Regions from separate parts of the Variovorax ureilyticus genome, predicted to be linked through region 1. Evidence: riboswitches for the same ligand, from Rfam matches in the RefSeq annotation. Region 1 holds a riboswitch; the other holds the start of a gene.
What was found. A riboswitch is a leader RNA that binds a small molecule or an ion and turns the genes downstream of it on or off. The one in region 1 is predicted to bind glycine.
Positions count from the first base shown of each region.

Region 2: another riboswitch for glycine. It lies ahead of gcvT (glycine cleavage system aminomethyltransferase GcvT); the one in region 1 lies ahead of WKW77_RS10780 (D-amino acid dehydrogenase).

Region 1 is NZ_JBBKZU010000004.1:120,514-128,753, forward strand. It holds gene WKW77_RS10760 (TonB-dependent receptor) at 1-2,231, shown strand, start outside; gene WKW77_RS10765 (copper chaperone PCu(A)C domain-containing protein) at 2,263-3,171, shown strand; gene WKW77_RS10770 (PhaM family polyhydroxyalkanoate granule multifunctional regulatory protein) at 3,255-4,019, shown strand; gene WKW77_RS10775 (FIST signal transduction protein) at 4,060-5,328, shown strand; gene WKW77_RS10780 (D-amino acid dehydrogenase) at 5,289-6,602, opposite strand; glycine riboswitch at 6,691-6,797, opposite strand; glycine riboswitch at 6,798-6,901, opposite strand; gene WKW77_RS10785 (FAD-dependent oxidoreductase) at 6,937-8,178, opposite strand.
Region 2 is NZ_JBBKZU010000003.1:402,373-411,282, reverse strand. It holds gene WKW77_RS09400 (ROK family protein) at 1-325, opposite strand, end outside; gene WKW77_RS09395 (alpha/beta fold hydrolase) at 347-1,135, opposite strand; gene WKW77_RS09390 (ABC transporter permease/substrate-binding protein) at 1,274-2,806, shown strand; glycine riboswitch at 2,828-2,926, shown strand; glycine riboswitch at 2,939-3,058, shown strand; gene gcvT (glycine cleavage system aminomethyltransferase GcvT) at 3,073-4,272, shown strand; gene gcvH (glycine cleavage system protein GcvH) at 4,315-4,692, shown strand; gene gcvP (aminomethyl-transferring glycine dehydrogenase) at 4,748-7,669, shown strand; gene WKW77_RS09370 (glycine zipper domain-containing protein) at 7,697-7,930, opposite strand; gene WKW77_RS09365 (hypothetical protein) at 7,945-8,325, opposite strand; gene WKW77_RS09360 (DUF4124 domain-containing protein) at 8,451-8,910, shown strand, end outside.

The DNA of each region.
Region 1 (8,240 bases):
CCGCGGACGACGCGCCTGAACGGGTGAAATCGCTCGGCGTCGTGACCGTGACCGGCGGGCAGCCGACCTCGCTGCCCACGCAGATCCCGACCACCATCGAGGGCGTCACCCGCGAGGACATCGAGACGCGCATCAACGCCACCGACAGCGAGGATGCCCTCAAGTACCTGCCGAGCCTGCTGGTGCGCAAGCGCTACATCGGCGACTACAACCACGCGATCCTGTCCACCCGCGCGTCCGGCACCGGCAACAGCGCGCGCTCGGCGGTGTATGCCGACGGCATCCTGCTGTCGAACTACCTCGGCAACGGCATCGCCAACGGCACCAACTACGCGCCGCGCTGGTCGATGGTCGCGCCGGAGGAAATCGAAAGGGTCGACGTGATGTACGGCCCCTTCTCCGCGGCGTACCCCGGCAATTCGGCGGGTGCCGTGGTCGACTACGTGACCCGCATACCGACGCAGCTCGAAGCGCACGTGAAGGCCGGCTTCTCGTCGCAGCCCTTCGACCTCTACAACACCCACCAGACCTTCAACAGCTGGCAGACCAGCGCGTCGATCGGCAGCAGGAGCGGCGACTGGTCGTGGTGGATCGATCTCAACCGCACCGACAGCCAGGGCCAGCCGCTGACCTTCACCACCGCGACGGTGGCCTCGGGCACGCCGGGGCGCGCCGGCACGCCGGTCACCGGCTGGGTGCCGGGGCTGAACACGACCAACACGCCGTGGTACATCCTCGGCACCGGCACGCAGTACCACACGGTGCAGGACCACGCGAAGCTGAAGCTGGCCTACGACTTCTCCCCGACCGTGCGTGCGACCTACACGCTCGGCTGGTGGCAGAACACCGCCGAAGGCCGGCCCGAGAGCTACCTGAGCAATGCCGCCGGGCAGCCGGTCTACAGCGGGCCGATCAACATCGGCGCACGCACCTTCAACCTCGCGCCGACGGCATTTCCGCTCACCAACGACAGCCAGACGCACACCATGCACGGCCTCTCGGTCAAGAGCAACACGCAAGGCGAATGGGACTGGGAGGTTGCCGGCAGCCTGTACGACTACGCGACCGACCAGCAGCGCCAGCCGACGGTCGCGCTGCCACTCGCAGCGATCGGCGGCGCGGGCACCTTGCAGGACCAGGGCGGCACCGGCTGGAACACGCTCGCCGCCAAGGCGACCTGGCGGCCGCAGGGCGTGGGTGGTGGGCATATCGTCGATCTCGGCGTGGGCCGCGATGCCTACAAGCTGCTGATCGTGAAGAACAACGTGCTCGGAACCTGGCTCGGCGGCGCGCCGTACTCGCCGGTGAGCAACGTCGGCGGCCGCGCCGAGACGCAGAGCGCCTGGGCGCAGGACACCTGGTCCTTCGCGCCGAAGTGGAAGGCCGTGCTCGGCCTTCGCTACGAGGACTGGAAGACGACGGACGGCTTCACCTCGAACGCCAGCAGCTTCCTGTCGTACCCCGCGCGCAGCGAATCGGACCTGTCGCCCAAGGCCGCGCTGGCCTACCAATGGACCTCCGACACGGTGCTGAAGGCCTCGGTCGGCCGCGCGGTGCGCTATCCGACCGTCGGCGAGCTCTACGGCGCCACGTCGGGCGGTGCACTGGCGTTCATCAACGACCCCAACCTGAAGCCTGAGAAGTCGTGGACCGGCGAGTTGTCGGCCGAGAAGGACCTGGGCAACGGGATCGCACGCGCGACCTTCTTCCACGAGACGACCGACGATGCGCTCTACAGCCAGCTCATCCCGAACACGAGCATCTCGCGGGTGCAGAACGTCGACAGGGTACGCACCAACGGACTGGAGGTGGCCTACACGGGCGAAAACGTCTTCGTGCGCGGCCTGGACCTCGGCGCGAGCCTCACCTATGCTGATTCGGAGATCGTGGCCAACGCGGCCTTTCCCGCCAGCGTCGGCAAATGGCAGCCGCGCGTGCCGCAATGGCGCTCGACGGTCTACGGCACCTACAAGCCCGACGCGCAGTGGGCCTTCACCGTGGCCGCGCGCTACAGCGGCAGGCAGTATTCGACCCTCGACAACAGCGACGTGAACGGCTTCGCCTACTTCGGCGCGAGCAGGTACTTCACCGTCGACCTGCGCGTTCGCTACCAGATCGACCGCCGCTGGGCGGCGGCCTTCGGCATCGACAACGCCAACAACGACCAGTACTGGAATTTCCACCCGTATCCGCAGCGCACCTACACCGCAGAACTTCGCTACGACCTCTGACCCGACATACAACACTTCACGAAAGTCTCCGATGAACACCTCCATGAACGCCTCCTTCCCGCTTCGCCGGCTCGCCGCCTGCATCGTGTTCGCCTGGACCGGCAGCGCCTTCGCCCATGTGAGCCTGCCGCCGGGCGGCGCCACCGCCGGCAGCGAGTACGAAGCGGCTTTCCGCGTCGGCCATGCCTGCCAGGGCGCGAAAAGCACCACCGGCATCACCGTTCGCCTGCCCAAGGGCTTTGCCTTCACCGACGCGCAGGCGCGCAAGGGCTGGAAGCTCGAAGCACCGCCGGCCGGCGACAACGGCGGCGAAGTGCGCTGGAAGGCGGAGAACGCCCAGGCCGCGCTGCCCACCGGCGAGCGCGCGGAATTCGTGCTGCGCGGCAAGCTGCCCGCCACGCCGGGCGTGCTGTGGTTCAAGGTGCTGCAGGACTGCGACACGGGCAGCTCGGACTGGGCGCAGGTTCCCGCCAGCGGCACCTCCACCGCCGGCCTCGACAGCCCGGCCGCGCGGCTCGACGTGCTGGCAGCCGGCGTCGCGCCGGTCGATGTGCGCGATGCGTGGATCCGTGCTTCCGTGCCCGGCCAAAGCGGCACCGGCGCTTTCATGAAGCTCAGCGCGCCCTCGGGTGCCCGGCTCGTCGGCGCTTCCACGCCTGCGGCGGGCGTCGCCGAAGTCCACGAGATGAAGATGGAAGGCGACACCATGCGCATGCGCGGCCTGCCGAGCCTGGAACTGCCCGCGCGCCAGACAGTCGAGTTCAAGCCCGGCGGCTACCACCTGATGCTGATGGATCTGAAGCAGCCGCTCGTCAATGGAACGAGCGTTCCGCTGACGCTGCTCTTCGAAGACGCGAAGGGCCAGAGGAGCTCGCTCGAGCTCAAGGTGCCGGTTCAGACGGCCTCCGGCGCGGCCGCGGCAGGCGAGCACAAGCATTGACGGACAGGGCGGCGCGGGCCGCCCAAAACGCGGCCGCCTTGGAGTAAGCTGGCCGCACAACAACTCTCGTCCCGAGGCCCTTCATGAGCGACACGAGCAAGCCTTTCGCCTTCAGCCAGTTCGTTCCCGGATTCGATTTCCTCAAGAACCTGGCCAGCGGAAGCGCGGCAGCGGGCGCGACGCCCGGCATGCCGAGTCTCGCGAGTTGGGTCGCCCCGACACTCAGCGTCGAAGAAGTCGACAAGCGCATCCAGGAGCTCAAGACCGTGCAGTTCTGGCTCGAGCAGAACGGGCATGCGCTCAAGGCCACCATCCAGGCGCTCGAAGTGCAGAAGATGACGCTGTCGACCCTGCGCGGCATGAACGTGCAGATGGAGGATCTCGCGAGCGTCTTCACGCGGCAGGCGATGGCTGCGTCCGAGCCCGCGGCGGCACCCGCACCCAAGCCGGAGCCGAAGAAGGCCGAACCGGTCGTTGAAGCAGAAGAAGCGGAACAAGCGGAAGAAGCGGAAGAAGCGGAAGCCCCCGCGACCGCGAAGCCCTCCCGGCGCACGCGCGGCAACGGCGGCGACGCTGCGGCCGAGGAAGCGGGCGTGGTCGACCCGCTGCAATGGTGGGGGGCGCTCACGCAGCAATTCCAGCAGATCGCCAGCGCAGCCCTGCAGGAAGCTTCACAGTTGAAGATGCCCGTGATAGCCCAGCCGGCCACCGGCGCGGCGACGCGAAAGGCGCCGGCAGCCAAATCGGCCAAGCAGCCGGCTTCCGCGGAGAGCAAGGCGTCGGCCGGCGGCCAGCGTGCCGCCGCTGCCGGCAAGACGCGGGCTCCGGCGCGCAAGCGGGCGCGCTGAAGCCGGCACCGTATCCCTTCCCGCAGCGAAAGCCGTGCCCATGAAGATGTTTCCCTCGGGCCACGCCACCCATCCGCAATGGCGCATGGCCGCAGGGCTGGTGCTCGCGCAACTTCGGGCACAGATGGCGCTGCCCGACTACGCGCAGTCGCCGACGTTGGGCCTGCTCTACATCACCGACCACTATTCGGCCGATGCGCAGGAGATCCTTGATCACCTGGGCGCCGAACTGCCCGAGGTGACCGACTGGTCCGGCACGGTGGGCGTCGGCGTCTCGGCCAACAACGCCGAATATTTCGACGAGCCGGCCCTCAGCGTGATGCTTTGCGAGCTGCCGAGCGACCAGTACCGGGTGTTCTCCGGCGTGGCGCCGCTCGCGAGCACCGAGATGAGCGGCTTCTCGGCGCACACGGCACTCGTCCATGCCGACCCGCACACGCCCGAGCTCGCCGAGCTGATCGCCGAGATGGCGGAGCGCACCGATACCGGCTATCTCTTCGGTGGCCTCTCGTCTGGCCGTGCCGGCTCGCTGCAGTTCGCTGTCGGCGGCAACGGCAACATCCCGGGCCACGGCGCGCACGGCGGGGTGTTTTCTGGCGGCCTCTCAGGCGTGGTGTTCGGCGAAGGCGTGCGACTGGTGTCGCGCGTCACGCAGGGCTGCCAGCCGGTGTCGGAGGAACGCGAGATCACGGAGGCCGACGGCAACCTGCTGCTCAAGCTCGATGGCCGGCCGGCCCTCGACGTGCTGCTGGAGGATCTGCACGTGTCGCTCGACGAGCCCGAGCAGGCCATCGCCGCAGTCCGCGCCACGCTGGTGGGCCTCGCGGAAGCCGGCACCGATCGTGTTCGCCGCACGCGCGATCTGGGTTCCGACGTGCGGGTGCGGCACATCATCGGCCTCGATCCGACCCGGCGCGGCGTGGCGATCGCGGACGTCGTCGAGCCCGGCATGCTCATGTCCTTCTGCCGACGCAACGCGCAGGCCGCGCGCGCCGATCTCATGCGCGTCTGTGCCGAGATCCGCGAGGAACTGGAGCCCGAGGAGCAGACGCTCGCCACCGCGCGCGCGGTCGCCGGCGATGAAACCGGTGCGGGGCCGCATCCGGCGCGCCGCGTCGCAGGTGCGGTGTACGTGAGCTGCTCGGGCCGTGGGGGGCCGCACTTCGGCGCGCCGAACGCCGAGTTGCAGATCGTGCGCCACGCGCTTGGCGACGTGCCGCTCGTCGGCTTTTTCGCCGCCGGCGAGATCGCGCGGCATCACCTCTACGGCTACACCGGCGTGCTGACGGTCTTCACGGCCGGCGACTGAGCGGCACGCAGCCCGGTGAACGCGAAATCCACCTCGGGCGCGAGCCCGCTCACGATGCGCGCGATCGACTTTCCGGAGCCGCACGCGTGCGTCCAGCCGAGCGTGCCGTGGCCCGTGTTGAGGAACAGGTTCGGCAGCTTGGTCGCGCCGATCAGCGGCACGTTGCTCGGCGTCGCGGGGCGCAGGCCGGTCCAGAACTGCGCCTTCGATGCATCGCCCGCGCCGGGGAAGAGCTGCTCCACCCGACGCACGATCGCTTCGCAGCGCACGCGGTTGAGGTCGCGGTCGTAGCCGTTCAGCTCCGCAGTGCCGGCGATGCGCAGGCGGTCGCCGTTGGCCGATGTGTAGCGCGAGAAGACGAGCTTGAACTCATCGTCGGTCAGCGAGACCTGGTGCGCCTTCGTGGGATCGATCACCGGCATCGTGACCGAGTAGCCCTTGGCCGGATAGATCGGCAGGCGGATGCCCAGCGGCGCTGCGTAGAGCGGGCTGAGCGAGCCCATCGCGAGCACGTAGGCGTCGCCGCGGATGCGCTGGAAGCGGCCTTCGCTGTCGGTGGCTTCGACGTGATCGATGGTGCCGCCGGCTTCGCGCAGCGCGGTCACGGTGTGGCTCATGAGAAAGCGCACGCCAGCGGCTTCGGCGAGCTTGACGAGCTCGCGCGCGAAGCGGTTCGCATCGCCCGATTCGTCTTCGGCGGTGTAGGTGGCGCCGGCGAGCTGCGGGCGCATGTGAGCCAGCGCAGGCTCGAGTGCCACGGCCTCGTCGGCCGAAATCACGCGGCGCTCGCAACCGAGGGCGCGCATCTGCTCGGCCGGCTCGAGCGCGCCATCGAATTCCTTCTGGTTCGTATAGAAGTGCAGGATGCCCTGGGTGCGTTGTTCGTAGCCGATGCCGGTGTCGCGCCGCAGTTGCTGAAGCGTGTCGCGGCTATAAGTGCCCAGGCGCACGATCTGCTCGATGTTGTGGCGGGTGCGCGCCGGGGAGCATTCGCGCAGGAACTGCAGTCCCCAGAGCCACTGCCGCATGTCGGCGCGCAGACGGAAGAGCAGCGGCGCGTCTTCCTTGCCGAGCCATTGCAGCACCTTGAGCGGTGCGCTGGGATTGGCCCACGGCTCGGCGTGGCTCACCGAGATCTGGCCGCCGTTGGCGAAGCTGGTTTCGGCGGCCGGGGTGGCCTGCCGGTCGATCACGGTCACTTCGTGGCCGAGCTGCTGGAGGTAGTAGGCTGAGGTCACGCCGAGCAGGCCGGCGCCAAGAACGATCACGCGCATTTCAGAACCCTTTGAGGTTGCAGCGCTTGGACGAATGGAAACCGGTGCTGTGAAAAAAGAAAAGCAACCGGACTCTCGCGTCCAAGTTGCCGCTCCCCCTGTCCTCGGTACCTGAGAGATTCACCCGTTGCACCCGCAACAGGGCTTGCTCCTTCGGTGCATCACATGGCGTGATGGCTCTCCAGACGGCTCTGACAGTCGATTGCAGTACGGGCCCGTTGCGAGCCGACCTGAGCGTTTATGGGAGTTTGCGCCTTCGGTGGGGCCGCCTTCGCGGCCCGCTCTCCTGCAAGTGGGGCGATTGTAGGGACTTCGCCGCGCGCCGGCTACAGGTCTACAGGCCGCGGAACGCGAAATCGAGCTCGGGCCGCAAGCCGCTCACGATGCGCGCGATGGACTTGCCCGCGCCGAGCGCGTTCGTCCAGCTCGGCGTGCCGGGGGCCGTATTGAGGAAAAGGTTGGGCAGCCGCGTCTTGCCGATCATCGGCAGGCGGTTGCTGCTGACCGCGTGCATCGCGGTTTCGAGCGACGCGCGGCTGGTGTCGACCACGCCCGGAAAGAGGGTCTCGACGCGGCGAAGGATTGCATCGAAGCGGTCCGAATCGGGTTCGTTCTCCTCGTCATCGGAGACGCGGACCGTGGAGGTGATGCGCAGGTGGTGGCCGCCGGCGTTCTCCACCCGCCGGATGCGCAGCTTGCCCTGGCGGTCGTGCAGCGCGATGCGGGGCGCCATCGAGAGATCCTTGGTCGGCAACGTGACCACGTACTCGCGCACAAAGCGCAGCGGCATGTCGATGCCGAGGTGCTCGGCATGCAGCACGCTCGATGCGCCGAGCGCCAGCACATAGGACTGCGCACGCACGATCATCGGCTGACCCTGTGCATCCAGCAGCTCGACGTGGTCGATGCGGCCGTCGCGCTCCTTCAGCGAGACCACGGTGTGCTTCATCATGAAGCGCACGCCTGCCGCGCGGCACAGGAAGACGATGCCTGCCGCGAACTGCGAAGGGTCGCGCGCCGGATCGTCGGGCGAGTAGGTCGCGCCAGCCAGTCGGCCGCCCAAGAGATGCAGGGATGGCTCCAACCCGATCGCCTCGTCGGCCGACAGCAGGCGGTCCTCGCAGCCCAGTTCCGACCAATGCGGGGCCCGTTCGATGCGTCCCCGGAACGACTTGGCATCGGTGTAGACGGTCATATGACCGGTCGAGCGCGGGCGCTGCGGCATGCCGGATTCATCGCGCAGCGCGAGGGCGCTCCGGCGGCTGTAGGCGGCCAGGCGGACCAGGTGATCGAGCGGATTGCTTCCGGGAGGCATCGCCGCGCGGTCGAGCAGCTTCCCGAAACGACGACGCACGAAGGCCCGAAGGCGCGACCAGGGACCTGGCGCCGGCTTCGTCGGCAACGATACGTGGCCGGTGTCGGGCGCCGCAGTGCCTTCGGGGGAGGGAATCCGGCCCCGGGCCTTGGCAGCCGGCGTCGCATGGCGATCGATCACGATCACCTCGTGACCGAGCTGCTGGAGGTAATAGGCCGTCGTGACGCCGTGCAGGCCGGCGCCGAGTACTACCACGCGCATGTCCGAATCCTTTTGGGAGGGCATGAACGGCCGGGGCGAGTACTCACTGTGCGGAGCGTCGG
Region 2 (8,910 bases), on a different contig from region 1:
CGGCGAATTCCTCGATGACCCCGTGGACCACGTCCGCGGCCTCCGACGCCTTCTTGCCGAGTGCCTGATCGAGCGCCTTCTTCGTCAGTTCCCTGGAATGCAGGCCGCCCAGCGGATCGTTGCCCTTCTTGCGACGCCGTCGGCGCCAGCGTTCGAGCAGTTCGCGGAACGCAGTCTGGCTCGCCTGGTCGCCGACGAAACCGTCCTTGTCGCGCAACTGGAGGCTGTAGCCCTCGACCACCACCGAGGGCAGCTCGCGCGCGCCATGCACGTCGGGCAGCGGATGGTGGTCGCCGGTGCGCTTGCGGTGCTTGTGCCTGGCCATGCCTTGCCGCTCCTTCGCCGTTCAATCGGCGGTCGTCTTCAAAATGAGGCGCGCGGTTTCCTCCGGCGCATCCCAGTGCGGATAGTGGCCGCAACGCTCGAACCAGTGCAGCCGCGCGTCCGGGAACAATCGCTGCGCGCGCTCGGCCTGCCGGGGAAGGCAGATCCGGTCGGAACGGCCCCACCCGATCACGAGCCTCTTGCCCGGACGGCCGGCGGCGATGCCTTCCATGGGCGCGGCTCGCACAAGTCCGCCGAGCATCGCGCCGAACGATGCCGAAGCAGCGCAACTGCGCATCTCCTCCACCAGATGCGAAGCAGAAAGCAGCTCCGGCCGCGCCGAAAGCTGCGCGAGGAGCAGCCCGCGCGACCATTCGTGCGTGGCGATCGCCGGCATCGAATGCCGCATCAGCCGCGCCATACGCCACCAGAAGCACGCCGATGCCCAGTAGGCCTGCCGTTCCCAGCCGGCCCAGAAGCCCAACGGGCCCAGCGACACCACGGCGCCGACCACGCCCCCCCGTCGCGCCAGTTCGAGCACCAGCTGGGCGCCGAGCGAACTGCCCACCGCATCGGTGCCGAGCAGTTCGTGTTCCCGCAGAAACTGCGAGACGGCATCGGACATCGTACGGATCGAGACCTCGCCGGGCAGGGACGGACTCTTGCCGAAACCCGGCAAGTCGATCGCTGTCACGCTGCGCTCGGCGGCCAGCGGCTTCAGCACCGTCCGCCATGATCGCCAATTGCTGCCGAGCCCGTGAACGAGCAGCAACGGCTTGCCTTCGCCGCGGCGGACGTAATTGATGAGCACGCTTCAGTTTGCGTTCAGATTTGTCAACCCAGCATCGGCCCGACGCACCGCCCGCTGTAGGACAACACCTCGGCGCCGATCACGCTATGCCGCTCCCTCCCCTGTTCCACAAGGCGGTCGGGCCGATACACTGGATCGATGACGCCGCTGCGCCGCATCTGGTTCGCCGCCCTTGCCTGCGTGGGGCTCCTTTGGGGCGCGATGCCGTCGCACGCTCAGCAAGAAACGATGCGCGTCGGTTCCAAGCGCTTCACGGAGTCGTACATCCTCGCCGAGGTGCTGGCGCAGACGGCCGCTTCGCATCTGCCGTCCCAGCCCGTGGTGCGGCAAGGGCTCGGCAACACCGCCATCGTCTACGAGGCGCTGAACTCCGGCGGCATCGACCTCTATGCCGAATACACCGGGACCATCGCGCTGGAGATCCTCAAGAGCAACGGATCGATGACGCTCGAGCAGATGAACGCCGCGCTGCGCCCCCTCGGCCTGGGCGCCGCGATTCCGCTGGGCTTCAACGACGGCTACGCGCTCGCGATGCGCGCGGCGGACGCGGACCGGCTCGGCATCCGCACCCTGAGCGATCTTGCCAAGCACACCGGGCTGAAGCTGGGCCTGTCGAACGAATTCATCGGCCGCGCCGACGGCTGGCAGGGGCTCGCCGATCGCTACGGGTTCAAGCAGGGGCCGACCGGTCTCGACCACGGCCTGGCCTACGACGCCATCGCCGCGAAGCAGATCGACGTGATGGACATCTACACCACCGACGCGAAGATCGACCATCTCGGCCTGCGCGTGCTGGAGGACGACCGGCAGTACTTCCCGCGCTACGACGCCGTCGTGCTCTACCGCCTCGACCTGCCCACGCGCTGGCCGGCCGCATGGGCTGCCTTGCAGAAGCTCGAAGGCCGCATCGACGAGCGGACCATGATCGCGATGAATGCGCGCGCCGAGCTCAACGGCGCGGCCTTCGACTCCATCGCGCGGGACTTCCTCGCGCCCGCCAAGGCGCAGGCGCCGGCCGGCGCAGCAGGATCCCGCGACACCGCCGCGCGCGGCTTCACCGCCAAGCTGTTCGGTCCGGACTTCGGCCGCCTCGCCCGCCAGCACCTGCTGCTGGTCGCGATCTCCGTCGGGCTCGCGATCCTGATCGCGGTGCCCCTGGGCATCCTCGTGTTTCCCCGCCTGCGCGCCCGCGCGCTGGTGCTCGGGCTGACGGGGCTGCTGCAGACCATCCCATCGCTTGCGCTGCTGGCGATCCTGATCTCGCTCGTCGGCGTGATCGGCACCTTGCCTGCGTTGATCGCACTCACCCTGTATTCGCTGCTGCCCATCATGCGCAACACGGTGACCGGGCTGACGGAAGTGCCGTCCGGGCTGCGGATGGCCGGCACGGCGCTGGGCATGACCCACGGCCAAAGCCTGCGCCTGGTGCAGTTGCCGCTGGCGCTGCCCACCATCCTGGCCGGCGTGCGGACGGCGACCACCATCGCGATCGGCACCGCGACCATCGCCGCCTTCATCGGCGCGGGCGGCTTCGGCGAGCGGATCGTGACCGGCCTCGCGCTCAATGACCGCCAGTTGCTCGCGGCCGGCGCGATTCCGGCCGCGGCGTTGGCGCTGCTGAGCGAAGCGGTCTTCGAAATCCTCGAGTACCTGATGCGTCGCGGGCGCTGAGGAGACTGTCGATCCCTTACACTCGCCCAGTCAGGAGAGAGCCTCGCGCGACGGGGCCGCCGAAGGCGCAGGGCCCCGCATTGCAGGGGCCCGAACGCTCAGGCAAAAGGACTGACGAAGCGCCCCAGCGGGCGTTTCCTTGCTGGAGAGAGGCGACCCGCCCCGCAATGACGGATGGCGGAATCGTCCACCGAAGGAGCAAGCCTCGATCGTGGGGTGAATCTCTCAGGTAAAGCGGACAGCAGGGGTGGCCCATGGCTCCGGTCATGGATCGGACTACCCCTTTGCCTTTGGAGAATGCCTTGGCTTCCGCATCGACCGACGACCTTCTGAAGACGCCGCTCCACGCCCTGCACGTGGAACTCGGCGCGCGCATGGTGCCTTTCGCGGGTTACGCGATGCCCGTGCAATACCCCGCCGGCCTGATGGCCGAGCACAAACACACACGCGAGGCCGCCGGCCTGTTCGACATCTCGCACATGGGCCAGCTTCGACTGGTCGGTCCCGACGCCGCGGCCGCATTCGAGACTCTCATGCCGGTCGACGTTGCCGGGCTCGCGCCGGGCAAGCAGCGATACGGGCTGCTGCTCAATGACGAGGGCGGCATCCTCGACGACCTCATGTTCTTCAACGAAGGCCACGATTCGTGGTTCGTCGTGGTCAACGGCGCGTGCAAGGCCGCCGACATCGCGCACATCAACGCGAAGATCGGCCACCGCTGCCAGGTCCTGCCGATGCCCGACCACGCCTTGCTCGCGCTTCAGGGTCCGCAGGCCGCATCGACGCTCGCGCGGCTTTCGCCCGGCATCGAGCAGTTCGTCTTCATGACCGGCGGTGCAGTGCGCATCGGCAATATCCCGGCCTTCGTCACCCGCAGCGGCTATACCGGCGAGGACGGCTTCGAGATTTCCGTTGCTGCCGCCGATGCCGAAGCGCTCGCCCGGCTGCTGCTGGCGCAACCCGAAGTCAAGCCGATCGGCCTCGGCGCGCGCAATTCGCTGCGGCTCGAAGCGGGGCTGTGCCTCTACGGCAACGACATCGACGAAACCACCACGCCCGTCGAGGCTTCGCTCGGCTGGGCGATGCAAAAGGTTCGCCGCGCGGGCGGCGCGCGCGAAGGCGGCTTCCCGGGCGCCGCGAAGATCCTGGCGCAGTTCACCGCATCGACCGGCACGGCCGGCCATCTCGACCACGACACCCTCAAGCGCAAGCGCGTGGGCCTCGTCGCGCTGGAGCGTATCCCGGTGCGCGACGGCACCCCGCTCGAATCCTTCGAAGGCGCGGCCATTGGCCATGTCACCAGCGGGCTGCTCGGTCCGACGGTCGACCGGCCGATCGCCATGGGCTACGTCGCGCTCGCCTATGCCGAGCCCGGCACGCGCATCCAGGCGATCGTGCGCGGCAAGCCGGTACCGATGGAAGTCAGCACCATGCCTTTCGTTCCCGCCCGCTACTACCGCGGCTGAAGTCACACGCTTTCACCGTTTTTTCATCAAGGAGCATTTTTCATGACCACCAAGTTCACCAAGGATCACGAGTGGGTCCGCACCGAATCGGATGCGGCGCTCGTCACCGTCGGCATCACCGTCCACGCGCAGGACGCGCTCGGCGATGTGGTCTTCGTCGACCTGCCGGAGGTGGGAAAGTCCTTCGCCCAGGGCGAGGTGGCCGGTGTGGTCGAGTCGGTCAAGGCGGCGGCGGATGTGTTCATGCCCGTTTCCGGCGAGATCACGGAAGTCAACGAAGCGCTGCGCGCCGATCCGTCGCTGGCCAACAGCGCGCCGATGGAAGGGGGCTGGTTCTTCAAGGTGCGCGTGAGCGATCCTGCACAGCTCGATGCACTCCTGGACGAAACCGCCTACGAGAAGTTCTCGGCTGAAAGCTGAGTCACCGAGGAAGCCCCTCTCCTTGCCCTGCCTGCCCTCTTTGCGAACCGCTGACATGTCGACCGTCCTGCCCCTCACCCCCTCGCTCGGCGATCTCGAGAACGCCGATGAATTCATCGCACGCCACGTCGGAATCGAACCCCAGGACGAAGCGCGCATGCTGCCGGCCATCGGCTCCGCCACGCGCGCAGAGCTGATCGACGGCATCGTGCCGCCGGCCATCCGCCGCGCCAGGCCCATGCGCCTGCCGCCGGCAGTGACGGAAGCCGAAGCGCTGGCCGAACTCAAGGCCATCGCCGGCAAGAACAAGGTCGCGAAGAGCTACATCGGCCAGGGCTACTACGGCACGCACACGCCCGGCGTGATCCTGCGCAACGTGCTGGAGAACCCGGCCTGGTACACCGCCTACACGCCCTATCAGGCCGAGATTTCGCAGGGCCGCATGGAAGCGCTGGTCAACTTCCAGACCATGGTGTGCGACCTCACGGGCATGGCGATCGCCAACGCGTCGATGCTCGACGAAGCGACGGCCGCGGCCGAGGCGATGACGCTCGCGCGCCGCAGCGTGAAGAGCAAGAGCAACGTCTTCCTGGTCTCGGGCGACTGCCACCCGCAGACCATCGAGGTCATCAAGACCCGCGCCGCGCCGCTCGGCATCGAGGTGCGGGTGAGCACCATCTCCGAAACCCTGCCGCACCTGATGGCGAGCTGCGAGTTCTTCGGCGTGCTCGCGCAGTACCCCGCCACGACAGGCCATGTGCACGACCTGCGGCCCCTCGCGGGCCATGCGCACCAGTTCGACGCCGCCTTCTGCGTCGCGGCCGACCTGCTGGCGCTCACCATGCTGACGCCGCCCGGCGAGTGGGACGCCGACATCGTCTGCGGCACCACGCAGCGCTTCGGCATGCCGATGGGGAACGGCGGACCGCACGCGGCCTACCTCGCCTGCCGCGACGATTTCAAGCGCTCGTTGCCGGGGCGAATCGTCGGTGTCAGCGTCGACGCGCATGGCGAGCCGGCCTACCGGCTCGCGCTGCAGACGCGCGAGCAGCACATCCGCCGCGAAAAGGCGACGTCCAACATCTGCACGGCGCAGGTGCTGCCCGCGGTGATCGCCAGCATGTACGCCGTCTACCACGGCCCCGAAGGCCTCAAGCGCATCGCGCAGCGCGTGGCGGCACTGACGGCCGTGCTTGCGCAAGGCCTCGAACAGATGGGCCGCGAGCTGGTCAACGCAACGGCCTTCGACACGCTCACGGTCAAGACCGGCGAAGACACCGCGAAGATCGTGGAACGTGCCGAAGCGGGCGGCGTCAACCTCGGCCAGCGTGTGCAGAACCACCTCGGCATCTCGCTGGACGAGACCACCACGCGCGCCGACATCGAGACCTTGTGGGCGCTCTTCGTGCCGACAGGCACGCCGATGCCGCGCTTCGAGGAACTCTCCGCCCGCGTGACCTCGCGCATCCCCGAGGACCTGCGCCGCACCTCGGCGTTCCTCACGCACCCGGTCTTCAACACGCACAAGAGCGAAACCGCGATGCTGCGCTACATCCGCAGCCTCGGCGACAAGGACCTCGCGCTGGACCGCAGCATGATCCCGCTCGGCAGCTGCACGATGAAGCTCAACGCGACCAGCGAGATGATCCCGATCACCTGGCCCGAGTTCGCGAACATCCATCCCTTCGCGCCGGCCAGCCAGCGCCTCGGCTACGACCAGCTCGACAAGCAGTTGCGCGCGTGGCTGTGCGAAGCCACCGGCTACGCCGGCATCAGCCTGCAGCCCAATGCCGGCTCGCAGGGCGAGTACGCGGGCCTGCTCGCGATCAAGGCCTTCCATGAAGCCAAGGGGCAAGGCCATCGCAACGTGTGCCTGATCCCGTTCTCCGCGCACGGCACCAATCCGGCGAGCGCGCACATGGTCGGCATGAAGGTGGTGGTCACCGCCTGCGATGCGGAAGGCAACGTGGACATCGACGACCTCAAGCGCGCCTGCGAGGCGCACAGCGACAAGCTGGCCGCCGTGATGATCACCTACCCCAGCACCCACGGCGTGTTCGAAACCCGCGTGAAGGAACTCTGCGAGATCGTCCATGCGCACGGCGGCCGCGTGTACGTCGACGGCGCCAACATGAACGCGCTGGTCGGCATCGCGGCACCGGGCGAATTCGGCGGCGACGTGAGTCACCTGAACCTGCACAAGACCTTCTGCATTCCGCACGGTGGCGGCGGGCCGGGCGTGGGCCCGGTGTGCGTGGTCGAGGATCTCGTGCCGTATCTGCCGGGGCACGCGACCGGTGGCATCGCCGCGAACGGCGTCGGCGCGGTGTCGGCTGCGCCGCTCGGCAACGCGGCAGTGCTGCCGATCAGCTGGATGTACTGCCGCATGATGGGCGCGGCCGGCCTCAAGGCCGCGACCGAAACCGCGATCCTCAGCGCCAACTACATCAGCGCGCGCCTCAAGGACCACTACCCGACGCTGTATTCGAGCCCCAACGGCCATGTGGCGCACGAGTGCATCCTGGATCTGCGCCCGCTGAAGGATGCCAGCGGCGTGACCGCCGAAGACGTCGCCAAGCGACTCATCGACTACGGCTTCCACGCGCCAACGCTCAGCTTCCCGGTGCCGGGCACGCTGATGGTCGAGCCGACCGAGAGCGAGCCGCTCGCCGAGCTCGACCGTTTCATCGACGCGATGATCGCGATCCGCGGCGAGATCCGCCGCATCGAGGAAGGCGTCTGGCCGAAGGAGGACAACCCGCTGAAGAACGCGCCGCACACCGCCGCGAGCCTGCTCGGGACGGAATGGACGCGGCCCTATTCGCGCGAGCTGGCGGCCTTCCCGCTCGCGACGCTGAAGACCGCCAAGTACTGGCCGCCGATCGGCCGGGTCGACAACGTCTACGGCGACCGCAACCTGTTCTGCAGCTGCGTGCCCGTCGCCGAGCTGGCGGCAAGCGCAGCGTCGGCCGAATAGGTCTCCCCGGGCGACCCGGCGGCGGAACTACCAGCGCTGCTGCTGGCGTCCGCCGTGGATGTTGCCGGCGACACCGCCGGCCACGCCGCCGATCGCCGCACCGGTCCAGGCGTCGCCCCCCGCAATGGCGGCAATTCCGGCACCGGCAGCGGCGCCCATCGCTGCGCCGCTCATCGTGCCCTGCTGCTGAGGCGTCATGTCCGTGCAGCCAGCGGCGAACGCCAGCGCCGCGACCGCGAGAAGCCAGTTCATTCGCATCATGATCTGTTTTCCCTTCACTTCTTCTGCAGGCCGGGCATGGCCATTTCGAACCAGATGATGTCCAGCACGGGGCGCTTCAGGCCGCTGGGATTCGCAGCGTACCAGCCATCGACGCCCTGACGCACGCTGTCCAGCGACTGGCCCTGCATGCCTTTGGACAGGCGCGGCACGAAGCTCTGCGCGTCGGTCGGCATGTTTCTTCCGTAGAAGGCCATCTCCACCTGAACCATGTTCGCGAGTCCGACGAGGTAGGCCTTCTTCACGGCCTCGCTCGACTTGGTCCACTGCTCGCCGGTGACGATCGGGACCTCGGCCGCCTTGGCCGGGGCGCAGGCCAGCGCAAGCGCCATGCAGGCCGCCGACAGCGCCGTTCGCATTTGCAGTTTGGGTGACATTGCGTTCTCCGCTGTTGATGCGCGGGCGATCCTGCGCTGTGCCGTCGAGGCATGTCAAGCGCGTCGAAGTCGCAAACAACCACTGCGAGTGCGCGCTCTCTTGATCGAGGAGGACAATGTCCTTCATGCGCCCATCGCTGATCCTTGCGGCTGCTTTTGCGACCTTCGGCCTCCCCGCCGGCGCCGAGGTGATCCGCTGCGCCGATGCGGCCGGCAACGTGAGCTACACGGACGGGTCGTGCCCGCGCGGCGCGCACAGGGTGGCGAGCGTGACCACGACGGACCCCATCTCGGTCGTGGGCGGGGATCGGCAGCCCGCCCCCGTCCGCAGCAACTCGCCGGAACACGATTCGAGCGTCGCCGCGGCACCGCCGCAGGCACCCGCGGGCCCGATCATCATCGACGGCCGCCGCACCGGCAACGAACCCGGCCGGTCCGACGCATCGCGCTGGAGCGATCGCGGCGAGGACCCGATGTGGATCGATGACGGCTACTACAGCCCCGGCGTCAACCGCCCTCCCAACCGCCCGCGCGACATGCGCCCGCGGATCACCAAATGCGGCGACCGCACCTGCAAGGACGTGC